DNA from 3 places in the Marinococcus salis genome. Region 2 is predicted to be linked to each of the others. Evidence: predicted binding sites of a transcription regulator. Region 2 holds the regulator's gene; each other region holds the start of a gene.

Evidence for each region. The regulator LexA, encoded in region 2, represses DNA repair genes until DNA is damaged. The targets are predictions, from matches to a motif close to CGAACATATGTTCG.
Region 1: ACTTK6_RS08675 (YolD-like family protein) is a predicted target of LexA. The motif match lies at 5,417-5,430, and genes of this name have one in related genera.
Region 3: recA (recombinase RecA) is a predicted target of LexA. The motif match lies at 6,489-6,502, and genes of this name have one in related genera.

What each region holds. Positions count from the first base shown of each region.
Region 1 is NZ_JBQOJB010000007.1:113,358-122,965, forward strand. Features, by position in the region: gene ACTTK6_RS08645 (BglG family transcription antiterminator) at 1-221, opposite strand, end outside; gene ACTTK6_RS08650 (PTS sugar transporter subunit IIB) at 450-761, shown strand; gene celB (PTS cellobiose transporter subunit IIC) at 774-2,093, shown strand; gene ACTTK6_RS08660 (PTS lactose/cellobiose transporter subunit IIA) at 2,115-2,420, shown strand; gene ACTTK6_RS08665 (glycoside hydrolase family 1 protein) at 2,511-3,941, shown strand; gene ACTTK6_RS08670 (6-phospho-beta-glucosidase) at 4,014-5,342, shown strand; gene ACTTK6_RS08675 (YolD-like family protein) at 5,461-5,802, shown strand; gene ACTTK6_RS08680 (DUF3995 domain-containing protein) at 5,871-6,167, shown strand; gene aroA (3-phosphoshikimate 1-carboxyvinyltransferase) at 6,245-7,591, shown strand; gene ACTTK6_RS08690 (four-helix bundle copper-binding protein) at 7,639-7,968, opposite strand; gene ACTTK6_RS08695 (nitric oxide synthase oxygenase) at 8,079-9,170, opposite strand; gene ACTTK6_RS08700 (NAD(P)H-quinone oxidoreductase) at 9,366-9,608, shown strand, end outside.
Region 2 is NZ_JBQOJB010000002.1:141,205-150,812, forward strand. Features, by position in the region: gene tkt (transketolase) at 1-1,472, opposite strand, end outside; gene ACTTK6_RS02455 (DUF896 domain-containing protein) at 1,655-1,894, opposite strand; gene ACTTK6_RS02460 (YneB family resolvase-like protein) at 1,963-2,622, opposite strand; gene ACTTK6_RS02465 (hypothetical protein) at 2,650-2,892, opposite strand; gene lexA (transcriptional repressor LexA) at 3,052-3,678, shown strand; gene ACTTK6_RS02475 (hypothetical protein) at 3,727-4,044, opposite strand; gene ACTTK6_RS02480 (hypothetical protein) at 4,174-4,398, opposite strand; gene ACTTK6_RS02485 (hypothetical protein) at 4,507-4,806, opposite strand; gene ACTTK6_RS02490 (hypothetical protein) at 4,973-5,299, opposite strand; gene ACTTK6_RS02495 (hypothetical protein) at 5,336-5,629, opposite strand; gene ACTTK6_RS02500 (hypothetical protein) at 5,770-6,012, opposite strand; gene ACTTK6_RS02505 (hypothetical protein) at 6,153-6,455, opposite strand; gene ACTTK6_RS02510 (hypothetical protein) at 6,568-6,747, opposite strand; gene ACTTK6_RS02515 (hypothetical protein) at 6,916-7,158, opposite strand; gene ACTTK6_RS02520 (hypothetical protein) at 7,426-7,647, opposite strand; gene ACTTK6_RS02525 (hypothetical protein) at 7,890-8,339, opposite strand; gene ACTTK6_RS02530 (hypothetical protein) at 8,355-8,684, opposite strand; gene ACTTK6_RS02535 (hypothetical protein) at 8,717-9,034, opposite strand; gene ACTTK6_RS02540 (hypothetical protein) at 9,118-9,396, opposite strand; gene ACTTK6_RS02545 (hypothetical protein) at 9,547-9,608, opposite strand, start outside.
Region 3 is NZ_JBQOJB010000004.1:22,375-31,982, reverse strand. Features, by position in the region: gene yfmH (EF-P 5-aminopentanol modification-associated protein YfmH) at 1-301, shown strand, start outside; gene ymfI (elongation factor P 5-aminopentanone reductase) at 294-1,019, shown strand; gene ACTTK6_RS05015 (DUF3388 domain-containing protein) at 1,096-1,869, shown strand; gene ACTTK6_RS05010 (helix-turn-helix domain-containing protein) at 1,888-2,808, shown strand; gene pgsA (CDP-diacylglycerol--glycerol-3-phosphate 3-phosphatidyltransferase) at 2,962-3,540, shown strand; gene ACTTK6_RS05000 (competence/damage-inducible protein A) at 3,562-4,815, shown strand; gene ACTTK6_RS04995 (DEAD/DEAH box helicase) at 4,799-6,406, shown strand; gene recA (recombinase RecA) at 6,658-7,743, shown strand; gene rny (ribonuclease Y) at 8,088-9,608, shown strand, end outside.

The DNA of each region.
Region 1 (9,608 bases), on a different contig from region 2:
TAGGCCCGGAACTTGTCATTGTTGATGATTTTCAGCTGGTATCCCTTCCCTTTAACGGCTTCAATTTCTGCCCCGTGCGACTGAAGCGTTGTCTGAATTCCTTTGATGTCCTCCCGGATGGTCCGGCTTGACACCTGGTGCAAAGACGCCAGATAGCTTCCGGTCACCGGCACGCCGCTTGCGACTAATTCTCTTAAAATGCTGTTGCTGCGTGTAGTCATATCTCTTTAGCCCCCCTTAAGGTAACCATATATGTAAGCGCTGTAGAAATTTTCATTATCTACAGCGCACAAGTAGGGATACTATAAAAGTAGCACAAAAGAAGCAGGAAAGAAGTACAAATCATTTCCGCTTCCTAGCGGAAGAACCTTCCCTATCTATGAAAGCGCTCTTTTATTATATTGAATATATCAACCGCACATCATTTTATCTTAATTGGAGGAATATCAATGAATATTTTATTAGCATGCTCCGCCGGAATGTCGACAAGCCTTCTTGTTTCAAAAATGAAAGAAGCCGCTGATGAGCAGGGGGTTCAGGCAGAAATATGGGCAGCAGCCCAGGATAAAGCACCGGAAGAAATTAAAAAGGCTGATGTACTTTTGATCGGTCCGCAGATGCGCTTTATGAAGAAAAAATTCGGCAAGGTTGCCGACGAGCAGGGGATCCCGCTTGATATTATTGATGCCGTTGCTTACGGACGTGTAGACGGAAAAGCTGTACTTGATCACGCCATGAAGCTGTTAAACGAGCAAAAATAGGGAGGAAGACACATGAATCGTTTTATGGAGGTATTGGAAAATATTCTGATGCCGATCGCGGAGAAATTAAATAACAACCGTCATTTGACGGCTTTGCGCGACGGGTTTTTGATTGCCCTGCCGTTAATCATTTTTGGCTCTATTTTAGTTGTTATCGCTAATTTTCCTTTTCTGGACCAGCTGATTGGGGAAGACGCCTATGCAGCCTATCAGGCAGCGCTTGGCCCGGCGTCGGCATCCACGCTCAGTATTATGGGGCTTTTTGTTATCATCGGTATAGGGTATAAATTAACAGCTTCTTACGGCGTGGAAGCACTTTACGGCGGGGTTGTAGCCCTTGCTGGTTTTATCATACTAACACCGCAGACCTTCGAGGGTGTAGAAGGGGTTATACCAACATCCACCCTCGGAGCCGAAGGCATGTTTGTTGGCATACTGACCGCGTTCCTCGCGGCTGAGCTGTACCGCTACTTCGTACAAAAAAACTTGACGATTAAAATGCCGGCCGGGGTTCCGGAGGCAGTGTCAAGATCGTTCAGTGCGCTGATTCCTATCGCTCTGACCTTATCAGTTTTTCTCGCTATCCGTATTTTGTTCAGCCTTACCCCGTTTGATTCTGCCCAGAACTTTATTTATACCGTTTTGCAGGAGCCGTTAACCGCGCTTGGCAGCGGACTCCCGGCGACGATCATTGCTGTTCTGATGATCCAGATCTTCTGGTTTTTCGGCCTGCACGGGCAGATTCTGGTTAACTCTGTGTTCGACCCAATCTGGTATGCGCTGAATGAACAGAACTTGAGTGCCTTCCAGGCAGGAGAAGAACTGCCAAACGTGGTCACCAAACAGTTCATTGATACCTTTATTGTAGGGATGGGCGGTTCCGGGATGACGCTTGCGATTGTGCTCTGGCTGTTTATGCTCGCCCGCAGTAAACAGGCGAAACAGCTCGGCAAAGTCGGCGGCCCTCCAGGGTTCTTTAACGTCAATGAACCGATTATTTTCGGTCTGCCGATCATCATGAATCCGTTAATATTAATCCCGTGGCTGGTAGCTCCGGTCGTTATTGCAGTCATAACGTATGTAACGATGTCGATCGGCCTGGTGCCAAAGCCGGCAGGTATCATCGTTCCATGGACCACCCCGATTTTCTTAAGTGGATTTCTAGCTACTGGAAACGCCTGGCAGGGAGCTGTGCTGCAGCTGTTTAACCTGGCCGTGGTGTTTATCATCTGGTTCCCGTTCCTTCGGATTCTGGACCGCCAGTATTTCCGGAACGAAGTAGAAGCAGAAAAAGAAACGACAAATGCAGACAACAAGCAAAAAAGCGGTTAAATCAGGATAGGAGTGGAAACTATGGAAGCGTTAACAGAAACGGCGTTTCAAATTATATTATACGCTGGCAACGGCAAAGCAAACGCCATGGAAGCGATCCAGGAAGCAAAGGCCGGCAATTTCGACCGTGCAGAAGAACTGATCAAGGAAGCAGGGGAAGAGCTCGGGAAAGCACATTCCTACCAGACCAACCTGCTCACGAAAGAAGCAAGCGGTGAGGATTTTTCCGTCAACGTCATGCTGATTCACTCGCAGGATCATTTGATGACCTCCATGACGGTCCGAGACCTGGCGGAAGAGATTGTAGAAGTCTACCGTACGCGTTAAGTATCCTGGGGACCCGGCAGAAAGAGAAAAGCCGGGGCCCTGCTTTTTGTGATAAACATACAGGAACGATTATTCTAGGAGGTACTAACCATGGCAGAACAGTTCACGTTTCCAAAAGGATTCTGGTGGGGGGCGGCCACATCCGCCACGCAGATTGAAGGCGCCGCGAAGGAAGGCGGCAAAGGAAAGAATATTTGGGACCAGTGGTTTGACGAAGAGCCGAATCGCTTTTTTGACGGGGTGGGCCCTGGCACCACATCCGATTTTTATCATCAGTACAAGGACGACATCGCCCGGATGAAGAACATTCATTTTAATTCCTTTCGCCTGTCGATCTCCTGGTCCCGGCTGATCCCGGACGGCTCCGGAGAAGTGAATCAGGAAGCGGTCGACTTTTATAACAACGTTATCGACGAAATGATCGACAAGGGCGTAGAACCGTTTGTCTGTTTATATCATTTTGATATGCCGATGGCGATGCAGGAGATGGGCGGCTGGGAAAACAGAGCTGTAGCGGAACACTTTGGCCGTTACGCCAGCATCTGCTTTGATCTGTTCGGCGACCGGGTAAAAAAGTGGTTTACCCACAATGAACCGATTGTTCCGGTGGAGGGCGGCTACATGTACGACTTTCACTATCCTAACGTGGTCGACATGAAGCGGGCGGCCCAGGTGGGCTATCATACGCTTCTCTCTCACGTGTTTGCGGTGAAGGCTTTTCGTGAAAAAGACCGAACCGGCGGGGAAATCGGCGTTATTTTGAACCTGACGCCTTCCTATCCAAGAAGCAGCCATCCGGCAGATCTGAAGGCTTCCCGGATTGCCGATTTATTTTTTAACCGGAGCTTTCTCGATCCCACAGTGCTCGGGGAGTATCCTCAGGAGCTGATTGACCTGCTCGGAGAGCACGGAGTGCTTCCGGATACCGAGAGTGGAGACAAAGAACTGATTAAAGAGGGGAAAGTCGACCTGCTGGGTGTGAACTATTACCAGCCGCGCCGGGTCAAAGCGAAGGAAAACCTGCCGAACCCGGGTGCTCCGATACTACCCGAATGGTTTTTTGACCACTACGAAATGCCTGGCCGGAAAATGAACCCTTATCGTGGATGGGAGATTTATCCGAAGGGTGTATACGACATTATGATCAATCTCCGTGATAACTACGGAAATATTCCGTCGTTCATTTCTGAAAACGGGATGGGGGTCCAGGACGAGGCCCGTTTTATGGAAAACGGCATGATTCAGGACGAGGCCCGTTTTATGGAAAACGGCATGATTCAGGACGATTACCGTATTGAGTTCATCCAGGACCATCTTGAATGGCTGCACCGGGCCATCGAAGAAGGCGCTAACGCTAAAGGGTACCATCTCTGGTCGTTTATCGACAACTGGTCGTGGATGAATGCCTACAAAAACCGCTACGGCTATTTTTCCGTCAATATCGACACGCAGGAGCGTACGCCGAAAAAGAGTGCCTACTGGATCACTGATGTACACAAAAACAACGGATTTGAAAAATAGCATTACGGGCCGTCTGTCTATCCGCAGGCGGCCTGGTCTGTATAAAAACACGCAGAAAAAAGGAGCGAGACAATGAAGAAAGGTATTAAGATTGTAACGATCGGCGGGGGCTCGAGCTATACGCCTGAGCTCGTGGAGGGATTTATTAAAAGGCATCACGAACTGCCGGTGAAAGAGCTGTGGCTCGTGGATATTCCGGAAGGAAAAGAAAAGCTGGAGATCGTAGGAAAACTCGCCCAGCGTATGGCAGCTGAAGCGGGTATCGATATGACCGTGCACCTTTCCTACAGCCGGGAGGAAGCGCTGCCGGGCGCGGACTTTGTCACCACTCAGTTTCGGGTTGGCATGCTTGAAGCCCGGGCGAAGGATGAGCGGATCCCGCTTTCCTACGGCGTGATCGGCCAGGAGACGAACGGGCCGGGCGGGCTGTTTAAAGGACTGCGGACCATTCCAGTTATTATTGACATTGTGCATGACATCGAGCGGCTGTGCCCGGATGCGTGGCTTGTGAACTTTACGAATCCGGCTGGCATGGTGACAGAAGCGGTGCTGCGCTATACGAACCATGAACGCATTGTCGGCCTCTGCAACGTCCCGGTGGGAATGCAGATGGGAGTGGCTGAAGCGCTTGGAGTAGACGGCGACCGTGTACGTATTGATTTTGCCGGACTGAACCATATGGTTTACGGACTTAATATCTATCTCGATGGTAACGATATAAAGCAGCAGGCGCTCGAAGCAGTAGCGGATCCGGCGAACGTTTCCACCATGAAAAATATTGCGGCACTCGGGTGGGAGCCCGAATTTATCCGGGCTTTGCAGGTGCTGCCATGCCCGTATCACCGGTACTACTATAAAACAGAAGAAATGCTGGCCGAGGAACAGGCAGCTGCCGAGGAAACCGGCACCCGGGCTGAGGTCGTCCAGGGGGTGGAGGAGGAGCTGTTTGCCCTCTATGCTGATGAAACGCTCCGGACAAAGCCGGAGCAGCTGGAACAACGCGGCGGGGCCTATTACAGCGAAGCGGCCTGCAGCCTGATCAATTCAATCTATAATGACACCCGGGATATTCAGCCAGTCAATACGAGGAATCGTGGCGCTGTTGCCGGTATACCGGCGGAGTCAGCGGTGGAAATCAGCTCCGTTATTACCAAAGATGGCCCGAGGCCGATTGCTGTTGATGAGCTGCCGGTAGCTGTCCACGGACTGGTGCAGCAGATCAAATCGTTTGAACGGGTCGCTGCCGAAGCGGCGGTAACGGGAAATTACGAAACAGCTCTTCTGGCCATGACGATTAATCCTCTCGTTCCGTCTGATACAAAAGCAAAGCAGATACTTGATGACATGCTCGAAGCCCATCGGGAGCATCTGCCGCAGTTCTTTCAAAGCGAAAAGGTATGAAGCAGTGAAGGTCTCCTGAAGCGGGGGCCTTTTTTGTTAGAGAAAAGTTCCTGTTTTTAAAGATAAAGCACAAAAGAACAAATGTTCGTGTATACTGAAACAAAGGGAGGCGTTATGGATGAAAGAAAACAAGTTGACCCCGGGGTCGAATATGCGCTGGGAATCCAGCCGGATGATTCTGCCGGAACACCGGGAAATGTGGCTGCGCCATCAAAAAGAAGACCGGATGAAGTTCAGGCCCGTTTGGGATGAGCAGCAGCTTGAAGAGTTTTCCCGCCGTCTTCAGGACGCTCTGGTGTCCGGCTCGACAGTAACGCTTCACGTGTTTGACCCTTATGCGGAAATAAAAATGAGGGGAAAGATCCTCCATCTTGATGCATTAAATAAAACAATAAAAATGAAAGCAGGCGGGGGCATCCAGTATGTAGGCGTGCAGGACATTATGGATGTGGAAACGTAAAAGCACGTTTTTGAAATAGGCGTAAGGGAAAGGAAGACAAGAAAAGAAACCAAAAGGGAGCGAATGAAATGAAGGATAAAAAATTCAGCAGAATTTCCTTAACGTCTTCCCTGGGAGGCGTCGGACTGATTGCTGTATCTGTCATTGTGTCTGCCGTATTTTCTCTTCCCGACAACAGCCCCTTTGTGCCGTTATTTGGGTCGCTGCTGACGATTGGCATTCTGTTGCTTGCGCTCAGTGCATTCATGAGCATGATTGCTTTTTCGCGCCGGGAGCCGGGATGGATGAAGCTGAGCGGCTGGATTATTATGGCAGTGCTGCTGCTCTGGTTTATGGTCAGCCCGGCACTTACCGGTGTGGTGTAGATCTTCAAAAAACGCTGGTTGCGCACGGTACTGGTTCATGGTGTAATGTAGAAAAAGATGTAGAGGACGGATGCTTAATGAGTACACCAGATTTTCGGGCCCGCTCGCCGTGGGCCTCATTAACGGATGTAGACAAGGTGCACGTGTCTCCAGTTTCGCCCGGCTCGATTCAGACCTCTTTAACAGTGCCGGGCAGTAAAAGCTTTACAAACCGGGCGCTGATTATGGCAGCACTGGCAGAAGGCACGTCCACGCTGGCCGGAATTTTAAAAAGCGATGACTCGTACTGGTGCCTTGGCGCTCTGCGTGCGCTTGGCGTGAAATCCGAAGTGGACGGAGATACGGTCACCCTTCACGGATGCGGGGGCCGGTGGCCCGAGGAGGAAGCCGAGCTCTATATTGGCGCAGCCGGCACCACGGCCCGTTTTCTTCCAGGCCCGCTTGCAGCAGCCGGAAACGGCGTTTACAAGGTTGAAGCGAGCAAGCGAATGAGCGAACGACCAGTAGAGCCGTTGATGGAAGCCCTTGAGGAGCTCGGGGCAGACGTTCATTACATAGATAAAAAAGGATTCTATCCGCTTGAAATTCATGCGGGCGGGCTGCCTGGAAAAGAAGTAACCATTTCCGGTAAATTATCGAGCCAGTTTATCAGCGGCCTGCTGCTGACGGGCGCTTATACACAGGAAGGCCTGCGTATCCGAATCCCGGATTACATTGTGCAGCATGCCTACGTGCACATTACGCTCGATTTAATGAATCAGTTCGGCGTCCCGGTCACGTACAATGAGGATTTAACCGACATGCAGGTGCCGGCAAAGAATTTTCAAGGCCGGAGCATGGCGCTTGAAGCAGACGCTTCGACGGCCAGTTATTTTATGGCATTGGCAGCGCTGACAGCCGGAACGGTCCGTATTAATAATTTAACAATGGACACGAACCAGCCGGATATAGGTATGGTGGACGTGTTTGAAAAAATGGGCTGCCATGTGGAAAAAGGCAGCACCTACATCGAAGTTACAGGCCCGGAACAGCTGTCAGGCGGGTTTGAGCTCAGCATGAAGGAAATGTCTGATCAGACGTTGACTGTTGCGGCGCTCGCTCCGTTTGCTGATGCGCCGATTACCATCCGGGATGTGGAGCATATTCGTCACCATGAATCCGACCGCATCCACGCAGCGTGTACAGAGCTTCAGAAGATGGGCATCCGTGTGGATGAATACTCGGATGGACTGAAAGTATATCCGGGCACCCCGATCGGCGTATCGCTTCATTCGTACGATGATCACCGGGTAGCTATGGCGCTTTCGCTAGTGGGAGCGAAGGTGCCCGGAATCTATATTGAAGACCCGGGATGCGTGTCGAAAACATGTCCAACCTTCTATGATTTGTTTGAAGCAGCCGGTGTTCCGATTAAATTTTCATAAAAAAGAAGCCCTCTCTGTTTTTGGAGAGGGCTTTCGCGTGTATGGCATTAAGAGGCAGCAAGCTCCCGGCAGGCTTTTTCACAGCGGTAGCAGGCATCTGCGCAGTCTTTGCAATGCTGGTGGTCGTGCTTGGCGCATTCATCCCCGCATGCTTTGCACGCCTCTGCACACAACTGAGCGGTCTCCTTCATCAATGGACTGCTGGACTGGATGGCTTTAGCCGTCAAGGCGCAAATATCTGCACATTCGCGGTCGAGACGTATGCATTCGGCCATCATTTTCACGTCGTCCTCCTGCAGGCAGTCGTTAAAGCATTGATTGCACTGCTTCATACATTCGATGCAGGCTTCGAGGCATTCCTTCTGGGCAGCGTTCATCTTTATCATCCTTTCTAGTATCAGGTGTTGGTATAGGGGTTCCCGGAAGGGGTATTTATTCAAACGTAAAATACAAAGAAGCAGGCAGGCTTTGCCTGCTTCTTAGATCATTATTTATAGGGATGCTGCTGGTAAAAGAAGTTTGGCGTGTGCATGATATTGCGGTAGGAGCTGTGAAAAATATGAGTAGCAGCAGGGGATACCGGCGGAATCAGCCATGTCCAGTCGCCGGTTACTTCCCGGCCCGCTTTTTGTTCCTGGTGCTCGAATCGTTTAAACTGCGAAGCGGCCGTGTGATGATCCACCATGCTGACGCCTGCTTTTTTGTACGAATGAAGCACGGCCCGGTTCAACTCGACAAGCGCCCGGTCCTTCCATAAACTGCCCGCGTACGTCCGGTCGATGCCAAGCACATCTGCAACCCGTGGAAGCATATTGTAGCGCTCCTCGTCTGCGAGGTTCCGGGCGCCAATTTCCGTTTCCATGTACCAGCCGTTAAACGGGGCGGCCGTATACGTGATACCGCCGATTTCCATTTTCATATCCGAAACAATCGGCACGGCATACCATTTTAAATTGAGTGTGGAAAAAGCATTGCTATCCGGATGGGTAATCGGAACTTCGAGTACTTCTTCGGCTTTTAACGGAAACCACTGGGGGACGCCTTCGTTTACCTGAATAACCAGGGGAAGAAGGTCAAATGATGTTTCTGCCCCTTTCCACCCCAGTGATTCACAGTATTTTGTGAAAGCAGCGGACTGCGGGTCGCCAATGATTTCCCCGTCCTGCTCATAGCCGGCGTAGCGGATCAGCTGGTAGTTCCATATGCGCATCCGCTCCAGCCCGTTTTTGACAGAAGGAAAGACAGAGATCGTGGGAATGATTTTCCCGCCGTTTTCTGCGTAACGGATATGGTGGTGGAGCGCTTCAGCCGCCTCCTCTCCAGTACGCACGTTCCGGTAGTCAAGAACCTGCAGGCTTTTCCAGAAGAACCGCCCGATGCAGCGGTTGCTGTTGCGCCAGGAGACCTTCGCTCCGAATGATAGCTCTTCGAACGTATGTTCATAATGTCCGGTGGCTTCAATCTCCTGCTCTACCTCCTGCCAGCGCGCCTGAAATGTTTCCAGGGGCTGGTCTGTTTCCCGGTAATACTGCTCCAAAAATGTGTATGCGTCCTGTTTTAATGCTTTGATATTGGTCATTATTTGTCTGCACCTCAGCTTTTGCCTTTTTTTCAGTATAAAGGTATTAGCTGCTATTATCGAAAAATCAATCTTACAAAAACAATTTCCCGGGTAATAAATAGCTGTAGCACCGACAGATAAACTTGTGAGTTGACACGTGCTTTAAGGAAGCGAATACTGTAAGCGAAGACTGAAGAAAAGTGAGTGATAACAATGAAGGCAGTAATTACCACAGAAACCGGCGGGCCAGAGGTACTGCAGATTCAGGACCGTGAAGCACCGAAGCCGGAGATGGATGAGGTGCTGATCAAGGTAAAAGCAGCAGCTGTGAACCGGACCGATATTTTAAACCGGGAAGGTAAGGCTGGATATATTGAAAATCCGGTGCTCGGCATCGAAGTGGCAGGCGTGGTGGAAGAAGCAGGCACTGAGAACCCTTTTTCACCGGGCGACCGG
Region 2 (9,608 bases):
GCCGGCCGGATCACGTTCAGGTTCGGAATTGCCCGGAGCGCGGCCAGCTGTTCCACCGGCTCGTGGGTCGGGCCGTCTTCGCCGACCGCGATGCTGTCGTGGGTGAACACGTGCGTGAGCGGAAGCTCCATGAGCGCGCTCAGGCGCAGGGCCGGCCGCAGGTAATCGGAGAACACGAGAAACGTCGAGCCGAAGGGCTTCAAACCGCCGTGCAGCTGGATGCCGTTCACGGCGGCGGCCATCGCGAATTCCCGGACGCCGAACCAGATGTTGCGCCCGGTGTAGTCGTAGCGGCTGAAATCGTTCTCCGCTTTGATCAGCGTTTTGTTGGAGCCGGCCAGGTCCGCCGATCCGCCGAACAGGGACGGCACCGCGGCCGCTACTTCCTGCAGCACATCGCCCGACGCAGCCCGGGTCGCTGCTTTTTCATCGGTGAAGACCGGCAGCTTCGCGTCCCATCCGTCCGGGAGCCCGCCGGCGATCGCCTGCTCGAGTTCGCTGCCCAGTTCCGGATTGGCCTCTTTGTAGGAGGCGAACAGCTCGTTCCATTCCTGTTCCGCTTTCGCGCCGGAGGCTTTCACTTCCGCAAACAGCTCGGTCACTTCCGGCGGGACATGGAACGCGTCGTAGTCCCACTGGTAGGCTTCTTTCACCAGGTTGTATTCCTCATCGCCGATCGGCGCGCCGTGGGCCGCGTTCGTGCCGCCTTTGTTCGGCGCCCCGTACCCGATCACGGTTTTCACTTCGATCATGGACGGTTTCGGGGACTGCTTGGCTTCTTCAATCGCTGCCTCGAGGGCCGCCACGTCGTTGCCGTCTTCGATCAGGATGGTATGCCAGCCGTACGCCTCGTAGCGCTGCAGCACGTTTTCCGAAAACGACTGGTTCAGGGCGCCGTCGAGCGACACGTCGTTGGAGTCATACAGCACCACCAGGTTGCCAAGCTGCAGGTGGCCGGCCAGCGACGCCGATTCGGAGGACACGCCCTCCATCAGGTCGCCGTCGCCGCAGAGCACGTACGTGAAATGGTCCACCACGGCGTGATCGTCCGTGTTGTACTTGGCCGCCAGGTGGCGTTCGGCCATCGCCATGCCGGTGCCCATGGCCAGTCCCTGCCCGAGCGGGCCGGTCGTTGCTTCCACGCCCGGGGTGTGGCCGTATTCCGGATGCCCCGGTGTTTTGCTTCCCCACTGGCGGAAGTGCTTGAGTTCGTCGAGCGACAGGTCGTAGCCGCTCAAGTGCAGCATGCTGTATAGAAGCATCGATCCGTGGCCGGCCGACAGCACGAAGCGGTCACGGTTAAACCAGGACGGGTTGCCCGGATTATGGTTCATGGATTTGGTCCAGAGTGCGTATGCCATCGGCGCGGCGCCCATCGGAAGCCCCGGGTGGCCCGACTGGGCTTTTTCGATGCTTTCGATGGACAACGTCCGGATCGTGTTGATTGCTAATTGTTCTGTGCTAATTGCCATGCATATGTCCCTCCACAGTATGTATTTTTATGGAAACCCGTGCCACTCAAGTGGCTCAGCAGGGGGTTCCGTGTACATGTACGTTTTTATGATAAAGGTTTTAAAACGATTACACAAGCGGGTTAGCGGAGAAAGAACAAAATCAAAAGGCCTGCTCTTTTTCAAGACCAGGCCTCCTTTTCTTAATGCCGGAAGCTGCGGTTCCGTCGTTTCACACGTTCAAGCTTGTTCGGAGTGACATCCGTGCCTTCTTCGTCCACCACTTTGACGTTTTCGAGCTGGTTTTTGAATGAAGAACGGAATTTGCTTAAATATTCTTGGCGCAGCGCGTGCTGTTCCTCTTCTTCTTCCGCTGTCAGCCCTGTCGATTTCTGACGTTTGGCCAACTCATTAATGCGGTCAATTTTTTCTTTCGAAAGCATAAGTTGCCTCCCTTAAATTGTGCGTTCCTTATTCATTATATTAAAAACCTGGCGCTCCCGCAAATAAATCACTGCTGCTCTGTTTCCGCCGCCTGCTTTTCGTGTTCTTTATAACGGCGGTGCACCGTCGCTTTGGAAATATCGTAGCCGAGGCCGCGGAGCGTAGAGGCAATATCTTTAAACGTCAGCTCCCGCTGCTTCAGTTTAACAATTTCTTCAATGGGCACTTCTTTTTTCTTTCGCCCGCCGCTCCGGTTCAGTCCGAAGTTTTCCTCCGGATGATAGCCGTTTTCCACCGCCCGCTGCATCCCCCGCTTAATTTTGAAATTATGCAGCCGGCGCTGGTGTTCTTCGACGATGGACAAAATATCCATAATCATATGGTCAGTATCCGCAATTTCGAGCTCTCCGTCCTCTTTTACCGTATAGATGAACGTCCCCCGTTTCTGCAGTTCGTGAAGCACGGCGATTTTGGCATTTCCACGTCCAAGCCGCGTATCGTCCGTGATTAACAGCGTATCCGCTTCGGTATCATCAAGAAGCTCAAACACGCGGAGAAGCCCGTCCCGTTCCACCGAATAGCTGCTTTCCTGTTCGGTAATGACCTGCTGCACAGCCCAGCCATTCGCGGCCGCAAGAGCCTCCAGCTCTTCCTGCTGCCTGGCAAGCGAGGACTGCTGTTCTTCTTTTTCCGTACTTACCCGGGCATAGATAATGCATGTTTTCATGTCTTTGCGGTCCTTTCCGTTCGGGTTTTACTGTTCGGGAGCGTCAAATGTCACTGTCCGTTCCCACGGCTCTTCCTGGTAGACTAACCTGTCTTTTAAAACCGGATGCTGTTCTTCATGGACGATTTCTGCCGGCCGGTCTGTATCCGTGCCGTCCAGCGTTTCCGGAGTGATTGAAGCGTCCGCTGAATATACCAGAAACATAAGCGCAAATGCAAACAAGGCAAGCATGGTCCAGTCCGTGGAAGTAAAAGTTTTTAGTTTATTCATGTGTGCGTTCCCCCCTGAATGAGAATGTATGTTCTTATATTCATCCAGTATACCAGAATGCCTGTTCCCGTCAACAAAAATATTAGAACGGGTGTTTGCGTTTTTGTTCCCCTCATGCTATACTTTATTCAGAAAAATTCCTCAAAAGGAGGTGCGGAGATGAAGCTATCCAAGCGCCAGCAGCAAATTCTTGATTATATAAAAGAAGAAGTAAAAGAAAAAGGCTATCCGCCTTCGGTACGGGAGATCGGGGAAGCTGTCGGACTCGCTTCGAGTTCCACGGTTCACGGGCACCTCGCCCGCCTTGAAAACAAAAATCTAATCCGCCGCGACCCGACAAAGCCACGGGCGATTGAAGTACTTGAGCTTGAAGAACAGGGCAGCGAGCCGATTCACGAAAGCAAAGCCGTGTATGTTCCGGTCATCGGTAAAGTCACGGCCGGGGAGCCTATTACTGCGGTGGAAAATGTTGAAGAATACATTCCTCTTCCGGAGCGGATGGTGACCGATGAGGAGCAGGTCTACATGCTTACCATCCAGGGTGACAGCATGATTGAAGCCGGGATTTTTGACGGGGACCTTGTCGTTGTCCAAAAACAGCAGACCGCAGATAATGGCGATATCATTGTTGCAATGACAGACGAAATGGAAGCGACGGTTAAGCGGTTCTATAAAGAAGAAAACTTTATCCGGCTGCAGCCTGAAAATGCCACCATGGATCCAATTATTTTAGAAAACTGTACGATACTCGGCAGAGTCACCGGCGTTTTCCGCACCATCTTTTAATCCCATAAAACAGGGCGCCTGCACTGAATGCAGGCGCCCTGTTTTGTTCTATCTCCGAAAAGCAAGCGTCCGGTAATCCGTAATGATTTCATCCTTTTCGATATCCCGGTCGGTTATTATTACCACCGTGGCTGCCGTAATGTTTTCCCGTTCAATAAATTCAAGCCCCCGGTGCCAGAGCCACTCATACACCGTCATCATGTCTACGCTGAGCTCATTTTTCTGGAGCGCTTCTGCCGTAATCTGCATCGACAGCAGCAGCTGGCCGCGCTCAAAAATGTGGAGCACCGGTCCATTGAAATGTTCCGACTCTCCCGGGCTCCCTTCATACGGTCCCTGGTAAAAGTCAAGCAGGCGTGCCATCACGATTCCCCCCTTTAACGACTTCAGCACTGAGCTGTGCCCGAAGCTCGTTTTTCGATTGGTGAATTGTGATTCCTTTTCCCGGCGCCCTTCCTGCTAAACCCGAAATTTCACTGCCGCGCCTTCCGGAGGTTACTCGTCAAGCCATTCTTTAATCTGCTGTTTGTCGTTATCATCAAGGTTGCCTTCCTGGATCCAGTAGTTCACCAGCTTCATCATACCCTGCTTGGACAGTCCCACGCGGCTGCTGTCGGAGGGATGGCTGCTGATATCCGTTTTTCCGTACTGGTAAATGGAGACGTACGGCGCCTCCGCGTGGTTTAAATTGTGCAGGTCCTTTTTTTCAAAATGCAGCATGTGTATGCCCCTTTCTCTTTTCCGGAATGATTACAAATATGAGCCTGTATGCGCGCAAGCGTCTACCACAAAAAAGAGCCTCCCGGGAAGGAAAGCTCCGTTTAACCGCTACATGGATTTAGAATATGGTTTGTGACAGATCGAGTGATCGATCGTTTCATCGGACTCCCCGCTGTATACACAATCACAGGTGTCTAATACGTAAGTATGCTCTTTGGCGTGAATGACCTGACTTCCCTGATGAAACAGCAGTTTTTCATCGGCCGGCTGAAAATCACTCATCGAATGAAGCACCACTTCATAGCCGTCGGCGTATTCAATCACCTTGTAATGAATTTCATGACCGTCACTGCTGTACGTCACCTGCGGCTGCGTTCTGCATTTGAATTCCACTAAAGCCACTGTCATCCACCCCCTCCACTTATTTATACCACAGTTTTTTCCGTTCGAGAAGCCACCTGCCCGTTTTTTCTGAAAGAATTTCCCTGTCCGCGAGCGAAAAGCTCCTCCTGCGGCTCTTTCTGCCAGTGCTCCCCCTTGTTTCTTCTATATAATAGAAGCAAAAAGCACCCTCTCAGATCGAGGGTGCTTCAAAATCCCGTAGTAAATTCTCATACGCTTTGTTTACTTCGCCGTCCGTGACGTCCTGCACAGTTATTACCAGACGTTTTCTTTCCTCCGGCTGTTTGCTGGTCAGATAATCGATACCGATCTCCCATAACCATTCCGGCACGTTTTCTTCCTTTAAACTTGCTTCTGCTGCCATCGCCGAGGTAGTCACCTGGACGAGCAGAGCCAGTTCTGTTTCGTGATACACTTCGAGCGATTCACCGGCAAAATGGAGCGGGCGTACCCGGTAGCCTTTCCAGCCTTCCCGGGAAAAATCCGGTTCCTGTGGCATAGTCATCCTCCTTAGATCCGATTTTTAATGAAGGAATTAAGACTGTTCCTGAAGCGCGCTGCTTCCTTCAAGCTCTATATTTTCCTCATCCGCCCGGGTGATGTACACCTGGCCGCCAAAATGAAAGCCTTCCCCGGTCCGGAAAAACAAATCCAGCGCGGGAGAAGCGCTGTTGAATGCCTGATAGAAAAATTCTTTGTTTTCACAGTCCATAATGGACACTGTCCAGCGCTCCAACGGTCCTTCTCCTGCGTAGAGCTTGCCATCGTTTATATGAATTACTTCATTTGTAGTAACTGTTTTAATAGATTCCAGCGTTAATGTCGGCATCGCATCCTCCTGGGTTTTATGGTTTCTGTCTGCTTCCATTCCCGTGCCAGGCGGTGGTTCAATCTTCAAATTTCTTCGCGTTCACCAGCGTCTATGAAAAAAGGCGGGTGGTTTAACACCGTCCGCCGGATACGTTCATGTTATTCATCTACCTGGCGCTTATATTCTTCAAACAGCTCCCGGCCTTCTTTTGTGATGGCAATGCCGCTGTAGACCGCCTCTTCCTTTTCCCCGGAAGCGTCGGCGTACGTGACGTAGCCGTGCTCGACAAGCTCCTGGAAACGATCCTGCTCGATTTCATCCACCGGCGACCATTCCGCTCCAATTTCTCCGCGTTCCACTCTTCCGGCCAGCTGGGCCATCGCTTCTTTTCTTGGACTCATGTTTTTCTCTCCTTTCCAATCATCGATCCTCTTTTCACAGCTATAATCCCCTATTTTACGCGTATTAAACGTCCATCGGGAGGCCAGCTATATAAAAAACGAACGGCAGCCCCAGCTGCCGCCCTCGTTCCAGGCATAAGTTACACCTGCACCAGTTCGTCAAGGCCGTCCAGGTGGCAGTGCTTCTTATCGCTGCCTTCGATATTCTTAAATTGAACGAGCCCCTGGTACTCAGCTTCTTCAGTTTTGATCCGGATGCTGATGCTGTCTCGGCCGGTAAATTCCTCGGAAAATTGCTGCTCGACATTATAAATGGCGATTGTCCAGGCACTTTCTCCGATTCGATCGGGATCAGATGTTTCCAGATACAAGTATGCCGATTCAAACTGCAGTGCCGATTCGTCCAATATAATTTCGTTAATTTCCTGCGTTTCCTGTTTCATGTTTGTCGCCCCTTCACTCTAATAGGTGCTGCCGGTCCATCATTTTTCTCGCTTCCTACTATGCTATTACACCTGGATGCCGGTTTAAAACCATCAACTAGAAGCACCCGGCTCACTCTTTCCACTTGTGAACAATATAAAAAGCAACCGCCGGCACCGGAAACTGGGTTAACCCCCACAGGCTCCACTTCCATTTGGCTTTTCCCTGTTTTTCCGCTTCCCGGTAAAGCCACCAGGCCTGCAGAAGCAGTAGCGGCAGCAGCAGCCAGGCAGAATTTCTTTTCTTTTTCATAAACATCTTCCTCTCTAACAAAAATGGGAGGTGCTCGTCTCATTATACTACGCCCGGGCTTTTAAACGCCCGTATCAATAAAAAAACCGGACTTTATCAAAAAGTCCGGCCCGAGCCCGGGTAATCACAGGCCCGTCCAAAAGCTGCCCAGTAAAAAGCAAACCTGTTTTACATATTGTCCTTATCCTTCCAGTGTTCATTCAGCACCGGGAGATTGCTCACCACGGATATAATCCGTTCATTTTCCCGGAAATTACGTATACCGCCCAGCAGTTCTTCTTCGGTGTTAAAAATATGTTTCTCCCTGTCCGGAAACATTTCCTTAATGTCTTTTTCCGTCCCTACGAATACTTCGTTACCTTGTTCATCGATTACATACGAAAATTGAGAGATAACACAAGCTCCTTTCAACTTCTGTCCCGCCCAAAGCATAACACTCCTGCACCCCCTTGCATAGGAAATGCCAGGCAGCCATCACCATCCGCAGACAATCCCTGTTCCAATAGATAATCCGTATCCGTAAAGCAACAACCATGCATTGTCTTAAAAATAAAACATTCTTCAAACTACACAAGCAACAAATCATCAACATATTCAATACACCAATGTGTATATAAAATAAAACACCAGTAAAAATTGTTTAGTTTCAGCTATTTGGCGCCTGGATACAAACTACGGCTAATACAAAATATACGTGTTTCCATGGAGAGTCATTGTTTTCTGGTCGAAGGGCACATAAATCCGGTCATACTTTGGGGAAAACGAGCTGTCGTCGAGCGCATGTACGTCAAACACCACTCCCTCATCGGTTTCCCACGTCAAACAGTGCAATAGACTGCCTTCATCGCTTAACAATACCTGAACATAACGAACGTGACGGTTAACATACACGACAGCCATCGTTCTTCCCCCTCTCTTTAATAATACTCCAATTTCAAGTAATAAAGTACTATTATTTTTCAATTTATGAATTTTATTTTATGATTCTTTTTAACCTGTCACGGGCTTCGGAAATTATTGTAGTGTATTAAATTTGAAACATTAATGACTGTTTATTATTGTATATTTTTAAACACAAATCAAAAGCGACAATTTAATAACACAAAAAAACAGCCGAAATATATCGGCTGCTACTGTTGTTTTTATTCTTCAATATAAGGAAGCAGTGCCTGCTTAAATAAAAGCGACACTTGTTCTTCATCAAATGCCGTGCCTGTTTCTGTTTCCCACCTGCATGAATTTAAATCTTTCAAATAAGCGCTGCGGGGCCGGACGTCACTGACGTTGTAGGCAGAGTCATTAATGCGGATTTTAAAGCTCATTTCCAAAAAACCTTTGCGGGTGAAAATGTCGCCGGACTCAACAATGAGCTCGGAAACCCCGTAAAAATATTTCACATGCTTGTGGCCTTTAACCTTTTCCACTTTTAAATCCGACCGGCCGTTGATGGTGCCCATCAATTCATCAAACATGCCTCTCAGCTGCTCCGAGCAGTCACGTATGCTTTCCATCTGCTTTTCTTCCTCCACCGTCGACGCGTTTTTTTTGTTCTGCCGTGCGGTGCTTGATAATTGGTGAATCCAGTTGTCCATGTGCGGCTCCTCCTTTTATCGCAGAAATTTCATTTTGCTGTTAACGTCATCATCGAGCGGGGCATAGGCGCCTTCGATGTAGTGCCACTTGATCAGGAATTTTGCACGGACGAACTTTTTCTCGCGCTGGGTCTGCAGCAGCTTTTCTCCGTCATCATTTTCATCAAGCTCGGCTTCTATTTCGTGCTCGATCCATACTCCCATTTCATCAATGGAATCTATTTTTACGATAATAAATTTTTCCATGCTTTTAGGAGGAAGAATCAGGTTCAGCACTTTGTCTTCCTTCGCTATATCCGCAAGCGCGATCCTGATATTTTTCCCTATTGAATTATGAAATGACATAGTTGCCTCCTATAAGGTTTTTTAACCGCTGATCAGTACCCGTTGTCCTCAAATTCCTTCAAAAGATTTTCGTAGGAAGTAATCAACGTCCCGTTTTCCATATCTGCTTCTGTAATAACCATCCGCTGGCGGTCGCCAGGATTATTGTTTTCCAAATAATCGATGCCGATGTCCCACAGCCAGTGCAGCATATCGTCCGCGTCCGGGCGGTGCGGTGATTCCACCGCCTCGTCGGTCATCTGTATAAGCAGCGCCAGGCCGTCGAAATCCAGTATCTCTATGGAATGTGAAGCGTTCAGCGCATTCGGGAAAAACGGGCGGTATTCGGGATGCTCATAATACGTGTCCATAAAAAATTCCTCCTTTCATACTCAGGCGCCAGAGGCGGGCTGCCATTTTTGCCATTGAAAAAGCACCCCGGCCGGGATGCTTATTAGTATTTGCTAATTTTCCCCTGGCCTTTGATGACAATATTTCCTTCTGCTTCTTCGTTATCGGTTTTGGAGGCTTTGCCCTTGCCTTCGTACTCCACCAGAGCGTTATCTTTCATGCGGAATTCGTTTCCCTGATCGGAAAACAGCTCCATGCCGCCGGTGAAATTAACCAGCTCTGCCTGCCATGTATTGTCATCTTCGATCGTTAGTATGCCGCTTTCTATTGGAATTTCTCCTCTTTTATCGCACGTGATAAACTGAAATTCTACTTTTTCCATTTCTCATATGCCTCCTCCGTAAGCTGTAGGATAGTAGGGCTTCGTTCTGCCGTTCTTCCTAATGCTTGTCTTTCCCTGTTCCGGCAGAATTAAAAACCTGAATCATGCTTTTTACAATTGAGCAGACGTGCCAGATAGCAGTTCGCTCTGCTACAGTTTTTTCGCCCAGACGATCGTATCGTGGACAGCTCTGGCCTCGTGGCGCAGATCGT
Region 3 (9,608 bases), on a different contig from region 2:
AGAAACGGAGGCACGGCTGCTTGACATTATCGCACACGCCCAGACTGAAGGCATGGACGAACGGCGCTTTGAACGGATGCGCAAAAAGCTGCTAGGCCAGCTCGTCAAACAGCTGAATTCCACTGAATTTCTCGCTACCGAGGGCACGCGCTACGCGTTTCACGGCGCATCGGTCATGGATGCAGTGGACATTATGCAGCAGGTGACGTTCGACGACATTTCCGGATTGTTGCAAAATGAATTCCGCATCGACAACCGAACAACCTCCATCGTCGACCAGAAGGGCGAAACCGATGCCTGACTGGACGCTGGTGACTGGAGCGAGCGGGGCGATTGGAAGCGCAGCAGCTGAACGGCTTGCTGCCTCCGGCCGCCCGCTTCTGCTTCATTATTATCAAGGAAAAGAAAGCGCAGAACAGACAGCTATGCGCTGCCGCCAAAACGGACAGCGGGCAGAAACAATCTACGGGGATCTTGGCACGGAAGCAGGCCAAAAGGCGTTTACGGAACGGCTGCCCCAAAATATTGATACGTTTATTCATGCTGCAGGCATGGAGGAATACATACTGTTTCAGGAAACCACGTACGCCCACCGAAATTCGATTATTCAGACAAATGCGATGAGCGCGCTTGCGGTCAGCCGGGCACTCCTCCCGGAAATGATCCGTGCCCGCCAAGGAACGATTGTTTTTGTGAGCTCCGTATGGGCCCGGGAAGGAGCAGCAATGGAATCCACCTATGCGGCGGCCAAAGGAATGATTGAAGCGTTCACCCGGTCGCTTGCCAAAGAAACCGGACCGTCCGGCGTCAGGGTAAACGCGGTGGCGCCGGGAGCGGTCGCCTCCCCGATGCTCGGGCATCTGTCGGAGGAAGAACGGGAGGACGTCGCCGGGCGCGTGTCGCTCGGACGGATTGGCACACCGGGGGAGGTGGCTGGAACCGTGGCGTTTTTATGCTCGCCGGATGCCGCTTATGTCCACGGGGAAGTGCTCCGCGTCGACGGTTTATTTCCGTCCTGAAGCCCCCGCATGTTCTGTTCAAATGGGAAAAAATGACGTACAATAAAAGCAGTAGAGATAAGAGGGGGAACGCCTGATGGCTGGCAACGAATGGTACGTGGAATATGAAATTCATCAAAACCGCCCCGGCCTGCTCGGGGATATTTCTTCGCTGCTCGGCATGCTTGCGATCAATATCGTGACGATCAACGGCGTGGAGGGCAACCGCCGGGGGCTGCTTCTCCGTTGTGACAGCTATGACCGGATTCAGCGGCTGCGCGCCATTCTGGATACGATTCAGATCATTTCCGTTCGCAAGGTCAAGCAGCCGGGCCTGCGGGAAAGGCTCGCTGTCCGCCACGGCCGCTATATTGAACGCGATGCCGATGACCGGAAAACGTTCCGCTTCGTGCGCCCGGACCTTGGGCTGCTGGTCGATTTTATGGCCGAACTGTTCAAAAAGGACCGCCACTACCTTGTCGGTATCCGCGGCATGCCCCGGGTCGGGAAAACCGAATCCCTTGTGGCTGCAAGCGTATGTGCCAACAAGCGCTGGACATTTGTGTCGTCAACGCTTCTGCGCCAGACGATGCGCACCCAGCTTGGGGAGGACGAACGAACAAACAGCCACGTGTTTATTATCGACGGAATTGTCACTACCATGCGCGCGGCCCGGAAGCACCGCGACCTCGTGGAAGAGATCATGCGCCTGCCTGCGGTCAAGGTCGTCGAGCATCCGGATATTTTTATCCGGGAAACGTCGTATACGGCGGATGATTTTGACTGCATGATTGAGCTGAGAAACGATGAAAGCCAGGTGATTTCTTACGATACGGTGGACTCGGGGTTTTCATCCTTTGATATTAGTTAAAGGGGCAGGTGAGCCGTTATGGCAGAATTAGGACCATACCTTCGCGGGGAACGCGAGCGCCAGGGGGCAAGCCTCGAGCTGATGCAGCAGCGCACGAAAATTCAACGAAGGTATTTACAGGCAATTGAAAAAGGCGATTACGGAGCGCTGCCGGGAGCATTTTATACCCGGGCGTTCATCCGCAGCTACGCCGAAGCGCTCGGCCTGAATGCCGAGGACATTTTCCGGCAGTACGGCGGTGAACTGCCGGCACCGAAACAGCAGCCGGCCGCGATGCCGTCGCGGACGTCACGGAAGCAGACGCGCAGCAGAAATCAGCAGCCGCGCCAGCAGCAGAAACAGAAAAAAACATCCTTCCTGCCCTTTGTGTTTGCGCTTATTTTTCTTTTAATTATCGGGGCAGGCATCTGGCTGTTATTTCAAAATGTGAACAGCGATACGCAGACTCAACAGCAGCAGAGCGATGAGGGCACCGGTGTGCAATTTGAGTCGGGCGCAGGCAGCGACGATGAAGGCAGCGCAGAAGAGAACGCAGGCAGTGCAGAAAACGCCCCGGAGGAAAACGAAGAAGCGGGCGGGGAAGAAAACGAAAACACTGACGAAGAAGAGAACGGCGGTGCCGATGTGCAGCTGGAAGAAACGTCCGCTGAAGGAGACAACGCCTCGTATGATGTGATCGGGGCGGAAACGTTCGAGCTGACGATGAATTTCAGTGGAGACTCCTACGTGGATGTGACGAATGCAGAAGGCGACATGCTCGACATGTTCTCTAGCCAGTCAGCCGGTGATGAACTTGAGGAAACGTATGAAGAAGAAGAGATTACCGTCAACGTCGGCAACACAAACAATATGGAGCTGGCCGTTAACGGCCGGGAATTTTCCTACCCTTCGGACGGCACCCACCAGAGAATTACATTTACGGCAGTGCCAGAAGAATAAATCCGGCCTTCGCTTCTGAGCGTTTCAGAACGAAGGCTTTGCTTTGCCATAAACAAATTGTGCGTTTTGTTCCATGAGAAAAAAAGATATGTGATACAATATGAAAGACTGGAATGTGGACGGAACAGCACGATTTGCAAGTAGGAGGACGCTATGAACTTACCTAATAAAATTACGATCGCCCGGGTGCTGATGATTCCGCTATTCGTTATCGCTGTCCTGGTGCCTTTTCCGTTTGGCACATGGTCGATAGGAAACGCCGGGCTGCCGGTGCATCATTTCATCGGAGCGGTCATCTTTGCGATCGCAGCCGTTTCCGACTGGCTCGACGGTTATATTGCAAGAAAGTACAAGCTGGTGACTTCGTTTGGCAAGTTTTTGGACCCGCTTGCGGACAAGCTGCTTGTCACGGCCGCCCTGCTTGTGCTGATTGACATTTCTATGCTGGCGTCCTGGATGGCGATCATTATTTTGAGCCGCGAATTTGCGGTCACCGGCATCCGGCTGGTGGCTGCGGGAGAAGGGAACGTCATTGCGGCAAGCGGACTTGGGAAATGGAAAACCACATTCCAAATGGTTGCTATTGTGGTGCTCTTGCTTCACCACTTTCCATTTTCCTATGCCGGCATTCCGGCAGGCGACGTGCTTATGTGGATCGCTGTTATTTTAACCATCATATCCGGCGTCGATTATTTCTGGAAAAACCGCGCTGTGATTATGAAGACGATGTAAGGTGTATCGGAGGAACGTGTAATGAATGCTGAAATTATCGCAGTAGGGACAGAGCTCTTGCTGGGCCAGATTGCCAACACAAACGGCCAGTATTTATCAAAGGAACTAGCTTCTCTCGGGGTGAATGTGTACCGCCACACCGTGGTGGGGGATAACGAAGCCCGGATGCAAGAAGCCGTCGGAGAAGCCTCCGAACGGGCGGATATCGTCATACTGACCGGCGGCCTGGGGCCGACGCAGGACGATATTACCAAAGACGTGATAGCAGACTTTACCGGCCGGAAGCTGCTCGTGCACGAAGCGTCAGCGCAAAAAATCAAAGATTACTACAACCGGACGGGCCGGGCGATGCCGGCGTCCAATATGCGCCAGGCACACTACGCTGAAAACAGCACGGTATTTTTTAACCAGAACGGCATGGCGTGCGGCATGGCGGTTGAAGAAGGCGGCACGCATTACATTTTAATACCGGGGCCTCCCCGGGAAATGAAGTCCATGTACAAGTATGACGTCGAGCCTTACGTGGCAGCACTTGCCGGAAGCGGCAGGCTTGTGTCGTCCCGGGTGCTCCGTTTTTACGGCATCGGGGAATCCTCGCTTGAAGAGGAGCTGCAGGATTTGATTGAAGCCCAGACGAACCCGACGATTGCTCCGCTGGCCGGGGACGGGGAAGTCACGCTCCGGCTGACGGCGGCGGCTGCGACTGCAGATGAAGCGCTGCAGATGATCGCAGGCGTGGAAGAACAGGTGCAAAGGCGCGTCGGGGAGCATTTTTACGGCTACGATGACGATTCGGTCTTTAACCATACGGTGAATGTGCTGAAAGAGCGCTCCCAGACGATCGCTTCAGCGGAAAGCCTGACCGGCGGCTGGTTTGCAAAATCCATCGTGGACGTGCCGGGGGCGTCAAGCGTATTTCAGGGGTCCGTCACGACGTATTCCAAAGCGGCCAAGCAGCACATTCTTGGCATTGACCGGCCGCTTCTCGAACAAGATGGCGCCGTGAGTGCCGCCTGTGCAGAAGCGATGGCCGAAAAGGTGAAAGAAAAATTCAATACCGACATTGGTATTTCATTTACCGGTGTCGCCGGGCCGGACTGCGATGAAGGTAAAGAGCCCGGGCTTGTCTGGATCGGGGTGTCCGGTCCGCACGGAACGATCTCAAAGCAAATTCACATCGCCGGCACCAGGGATCGTGTCCGCTTTATGGCTTTATATGAAGGGTGCCGATTGTTATGGAAAGAAAAGGTGGTAGAAAATGACAACATTCAATGATTTTCAAATGAAAGACGAAATTAAACAGGCTGTACGGGAAATGGGCTTTGAAGAGCCGTCCCCGGTACAGGAAAAAGCAATTCCCGATGCTCTTGAACAGAAGGATTTGATCGGACAGGCACAAACCGGTACCGGTAAAACAGCAGCGTTTGGCATACCGATTTTAAATAAGGTAACCGAAGAGCCGCACGTGCAGTCGATTATCATTACTCCGACCCGCGAGCTTGCCATTCAGGTTTCCTCGGAAATCCAGAAGCTCTCCAAGCATTTAAATGTCCGTTCGCTGCCGATTTACGGGGGCCAGTCGATCGGGCACCAGATTAAAGCGCTCAAGCAGGGCGTGCAGATTGTGATTGGTACGCCGGGGCGGGTGCAGGATCATCTGCGCCGCAAAACGCTGCACCTCGACAAAGTAAATACCGTCGTGCTCGACGAAGCGGACGAAATGCTCGACATGGGCTTTGTGGAGGACATTGAGGCGATCCTGAAACAGGTGAACGTCGACCGGCAGACGCTGCTGTTTTCAGCGACGATGCCGCCGGCAATCCGCAAGCTGTCGAAAAAATATATGGTGGACCCGGTCACGGTCTCCATCAACAAAAGCGAAGTGACGGCACCAAACATCGAGCAGTCGTACTTTAAAGTGCTCGAGCGCAACAAGCAGGACTCTCTCTGCCGGATTCTTGACGCACGCGACCCGGACCTCGGCATTATTTTCTGCCGGACGAAAAAGGGCGTAGCCGACCTGACGGAAATTCTGCAGGCAAGAGGCTACCTCGCAGACGGCCTGCACGGCGACCTCACCCAGCAGCACCGCGATGCGGTTATGAAGAAATTCCGCGACGCGTCGATTGAATTCCTGGTGGCGACAGACGTCGCGGCGCGCGGCATTGACGTACAGAACGTCACCCACGTGATCAACTACGACATTCCGCAGGACCCGGAAAGCTACGTGCACCGCATCGGCCGTACAGGCAGAGCCGGACGCAAAGGCGAAGCGCTGACGCTTGTAACGCCGCGCGAAATGAAGCATCTGCGTTCGATCGAGTCGGAAATCAAGATGTATATCCCGTCGCACCGGGTGCCGACCATCGAAGAAGTGGTGGAGAAGCAGCAGGAAGCATGGAAGCGTCAGATTGCCTCCCAAATGGAAGAGGAGTCGGAGCTTGGTCTGTTCAATGACATCACTGAGGAACTGCTTACCGAGTACGATCCGAAGGACGTCGTCCGGGCATTAATGAAGCTGAACTTCGCCTCCACCGTCGGCGAATCCGATGAAAGCTACAGCTTTGGTGAAACCGGCGGCGCCCGCGGCATGACAAGATTCTTTATCAATGTCGGCCGCAATGTGAACATGACGCCGAAAATATTAATCGAAGAAATTTCGAACGCTGTCGGCATTCCCGGCAAATCGATCGGCAAAATTGATATTTTTGACAAGTTTACTTTTGTGGAAGTACCTCAGGACAGCGCTCCGTTTGTGTACGAAGCCCTTCGGCACGCTCGCATCAACGGCACGCGCGTGAACCTCGAGCCGGCGAAGCCGCGCCCGGCCCGTCCGAGCCGGAACACGCAGCGCCAGTCCCAGTAATCCGTTCGCTCTTCAGCGGCAGCCGCCGTTGAAGAGCTTTTTTAACCTCGTGCCTTTGATGGAGAAATCGGGAAATAAAACACGAATAAATGTTCGCATATCTGTTGGCAAATCGAACAAAAAAAGATATAATATAGAAAGCAGGAAAACAGCGGGGACGCTTCCTGAATAACAGCAGGCATGTATGGATATGCTCTTCGTGGGGAAGAGGGTGTCCGTTTAATAGTATATATCCTTGAAGGAGAGATAAGATGAGCGAAAGAAAAGCCGCATTGGATCAAGCACTGAGCCGCATCGAAAAACAGTTTGGCAAAGGGTCGATCATGAAACTTGGAGACCAGACCGACCGCCGCATTTCCACCATTTCCTCCGGCGCCCTCGCCGTAGATATTGCCCTCGGGGTCGGCGGTTATCCGCGCGGACGTGTCGTGGAAATTTACGGGCCGGAATCCTCCGGTAAAACGACAGTTGCCCTGCATTCGATCGCCGCTGCCCAGCGCGACGGCGGCACGGCGGCATTTATCGACGCGGAGCACGCCCTCGACCCGAGCTATGCGCGGGCGCTTGGCGTCAACATCGATGAACTGATCCTTTCCCAGCCCGACACCGGCGAGCAGGCGCTTGAAATTGCTGAAGCCCTCGTACGAAGCGGTGCCATTGACATTCTCGTTATTGATTCCGTCGCAGCACTCGTACCTAAAGCGGAAATTGAAGGCGAAATGGGCGACAGCCACGTCGGCCTCCAGGCGCGTTTAATGTCCCAGGCACTGCGTAAGCTTTCCGGGGCGATCAGTAAATCGAACGCGATCGCGATGTTTATCAACCAGATCCGTGAGAAAGTCGGCGTCATGTTCGGCAGCCCGGAAACGACTCCCGGCGGCCGTGCGCTGAAATTCTACTCCTCGGTGCGGCTTGAAGTGCGCCGGGCGGAAACCCTCAAGCAGGGCAACGAAATGGTCGGTAACAAAACGAGAATCAAAGTGGTGAAAAACAAAGTAGCACCGCCATTCCGCCAGGCAGAAGTAGATATCATGTACGGCGAAGGCATCTCGCGGGAAGGCTCGATCCTTGATATCGGCGCCGAGCTCGATATTGTGCTCAAGAGCGGTGCCTGGTACTCCTATGAAGGCGAACGCCTTGGTCAGGGGCGGGAGAACTCGAAGCAGTTCCTGAAAGAAAATGAAGCCACGGCCGCAGCGATTGAACGGAAAATCCGCGACCACTACAAGCTTGATGACATTCAGGCCGAACCGGACGAGGCGGAGGAAGAACCAGAAGCTCCGCATGAATCCAGCCTGCTTGCCGAAGAAGAAGAAACAGCAGATACGAACCGTTAAAGCACTGCCAGGGCGCCGGGATTCCGGCGCCTTTTTGTGTGGAAAAAGCGGCCGGGGAGTTAAAAATCTGCGGCCTTTGTGCCGCCAGCACGGAGCAAACGGAGGGCGGGAGATGGAGGAAAGCGGTGTCAATCCCTATAAAAACAGGGATTCCTGCCATTGAGCTTTCTTGACAGCGTCTTACGGTAAAGATACAATAAAGAAGTGGAACGTTTGTTTTGTTCCGCACTTCGATGAGCGTATTTATTCGCAAGCAGAACAATGCGGACACGAAAAAGAATCATCAATGCAACTTTCGCAACAACCGAAAGTGAACAATCAGATAGCAAGAGGAGGTGACATGTATGAACACTGCAATCATCTCCATTTTGCTTGTTATCGGTGCATTGATAGTTGGTTTGATTGGATATTTTGTCCGAAAAGCGATTGCCGAAGCGAAATTCAAAAGCGCCGAGCACGAAGCCGGCCAGATTGTGAAAGAAGCTGAGCGGCAGGCAGAGACAATCTTAAAAGAATCGCGGTTGGAAGCTAAAGACGAAGCACATCAAATTCGGGCAGAAGCAGAGAGTACTCTGAATGAACGAAGAAATGAAGTTCAAAAACAAGAAAACCGCTTGATGCAGAAAGAAGAGACCCTTGACCGAAAAAGTGAGACGTTGGACAAAAAGGAAGAATCCTTGGAGCGCAGAGAGGAGTCTCTCTACGAAAAACAACAACAGGTTGAGGAAAATAACAGCAAAGTGGAGGAGATTCTCGCCAAACAGCAGGAGGAACTTGAACGTGTTTCCGGCATGTCGCGGGAGGATGCGAGAGAGATGATCCGCCGCGAAACCGAACAGGAAATGGAACACGAAACGGCGCTTCTGATCAAAGAACGCACAGAAGAAGCCAAACAGGAAGCCAACAAAAAAGCGAAGAATATTTTATCCCTGGCCCTGCAGCGCTGTGCTGCTGACCATGTCGCCGAAACGACGGTGTCTGTGGTGAACCTGCCAAACGATGAAATGAAGGGGCGGATCATCGGCCGGGAAGGACGCAACATCCGGGCGCTTGAAACGTTAACCGGTATTGATCTTATCATTGATGATACCCCGGAAGCTGTCATTCTCTCCGGTTTCGATCCGATTCGCCGCGAGGTGGCGCGCATTGCGCTTGAACGCCTCGTGCAGGACGGCCGCATTCATCCGGCACGCATCGAAGAAATGGTCGAAAAGGCACGCCGGGAAGTGGATGAATTTATCCGCGAATACGGCGAGGAAGCAACGTTTGAAATGGGTATTCACGGGCTGCATCCGGATCTCATGAAGATTCTCGGACGCCTTCACTTCCGGACAAGCTACGGCCAGAATGTGCTGAAGCATTCGATGGAAGTCGCGCATTTGACTGCGCTGATGGCCGCCGAGCTCGGTGAGGACGAACAGCTGGCCCGCCGCGCCGGACTGCTTCATGACCTCGGGAAGGCCATCGATCATGAAGTCGAAGGCAGCCACGTGGAAATCGGCGTCGAGCTTGGTAAGAAATACAAAGAGCACGAGGTCGTCATCAACAGTATTGCTTCCCACCACGGGGATACCGAGGCCACCTCGGTGATTGCGTCGCTCGTCGCTGCCGCAGACGCGCTGTCCGCAGCACGGCCGGGAGCACGCAGGGAAACGCTTGAAACGTACATCCGCCGCCTGGAACGGCTCGAAGAAATTTCGGAATCCTTCAAAGGGGTCGAGAAAACCTTCGCCATTCAAGCCGGACGCGAGGTACGGATCATGGTGAAACCGGATGTGGTGGACGATCAGCTGGCACCGCAGCTGGCAAGAGATATCACAAAACGGATCGAAAGTGAACTGGATTATCCGGGCCATATCCGCGTA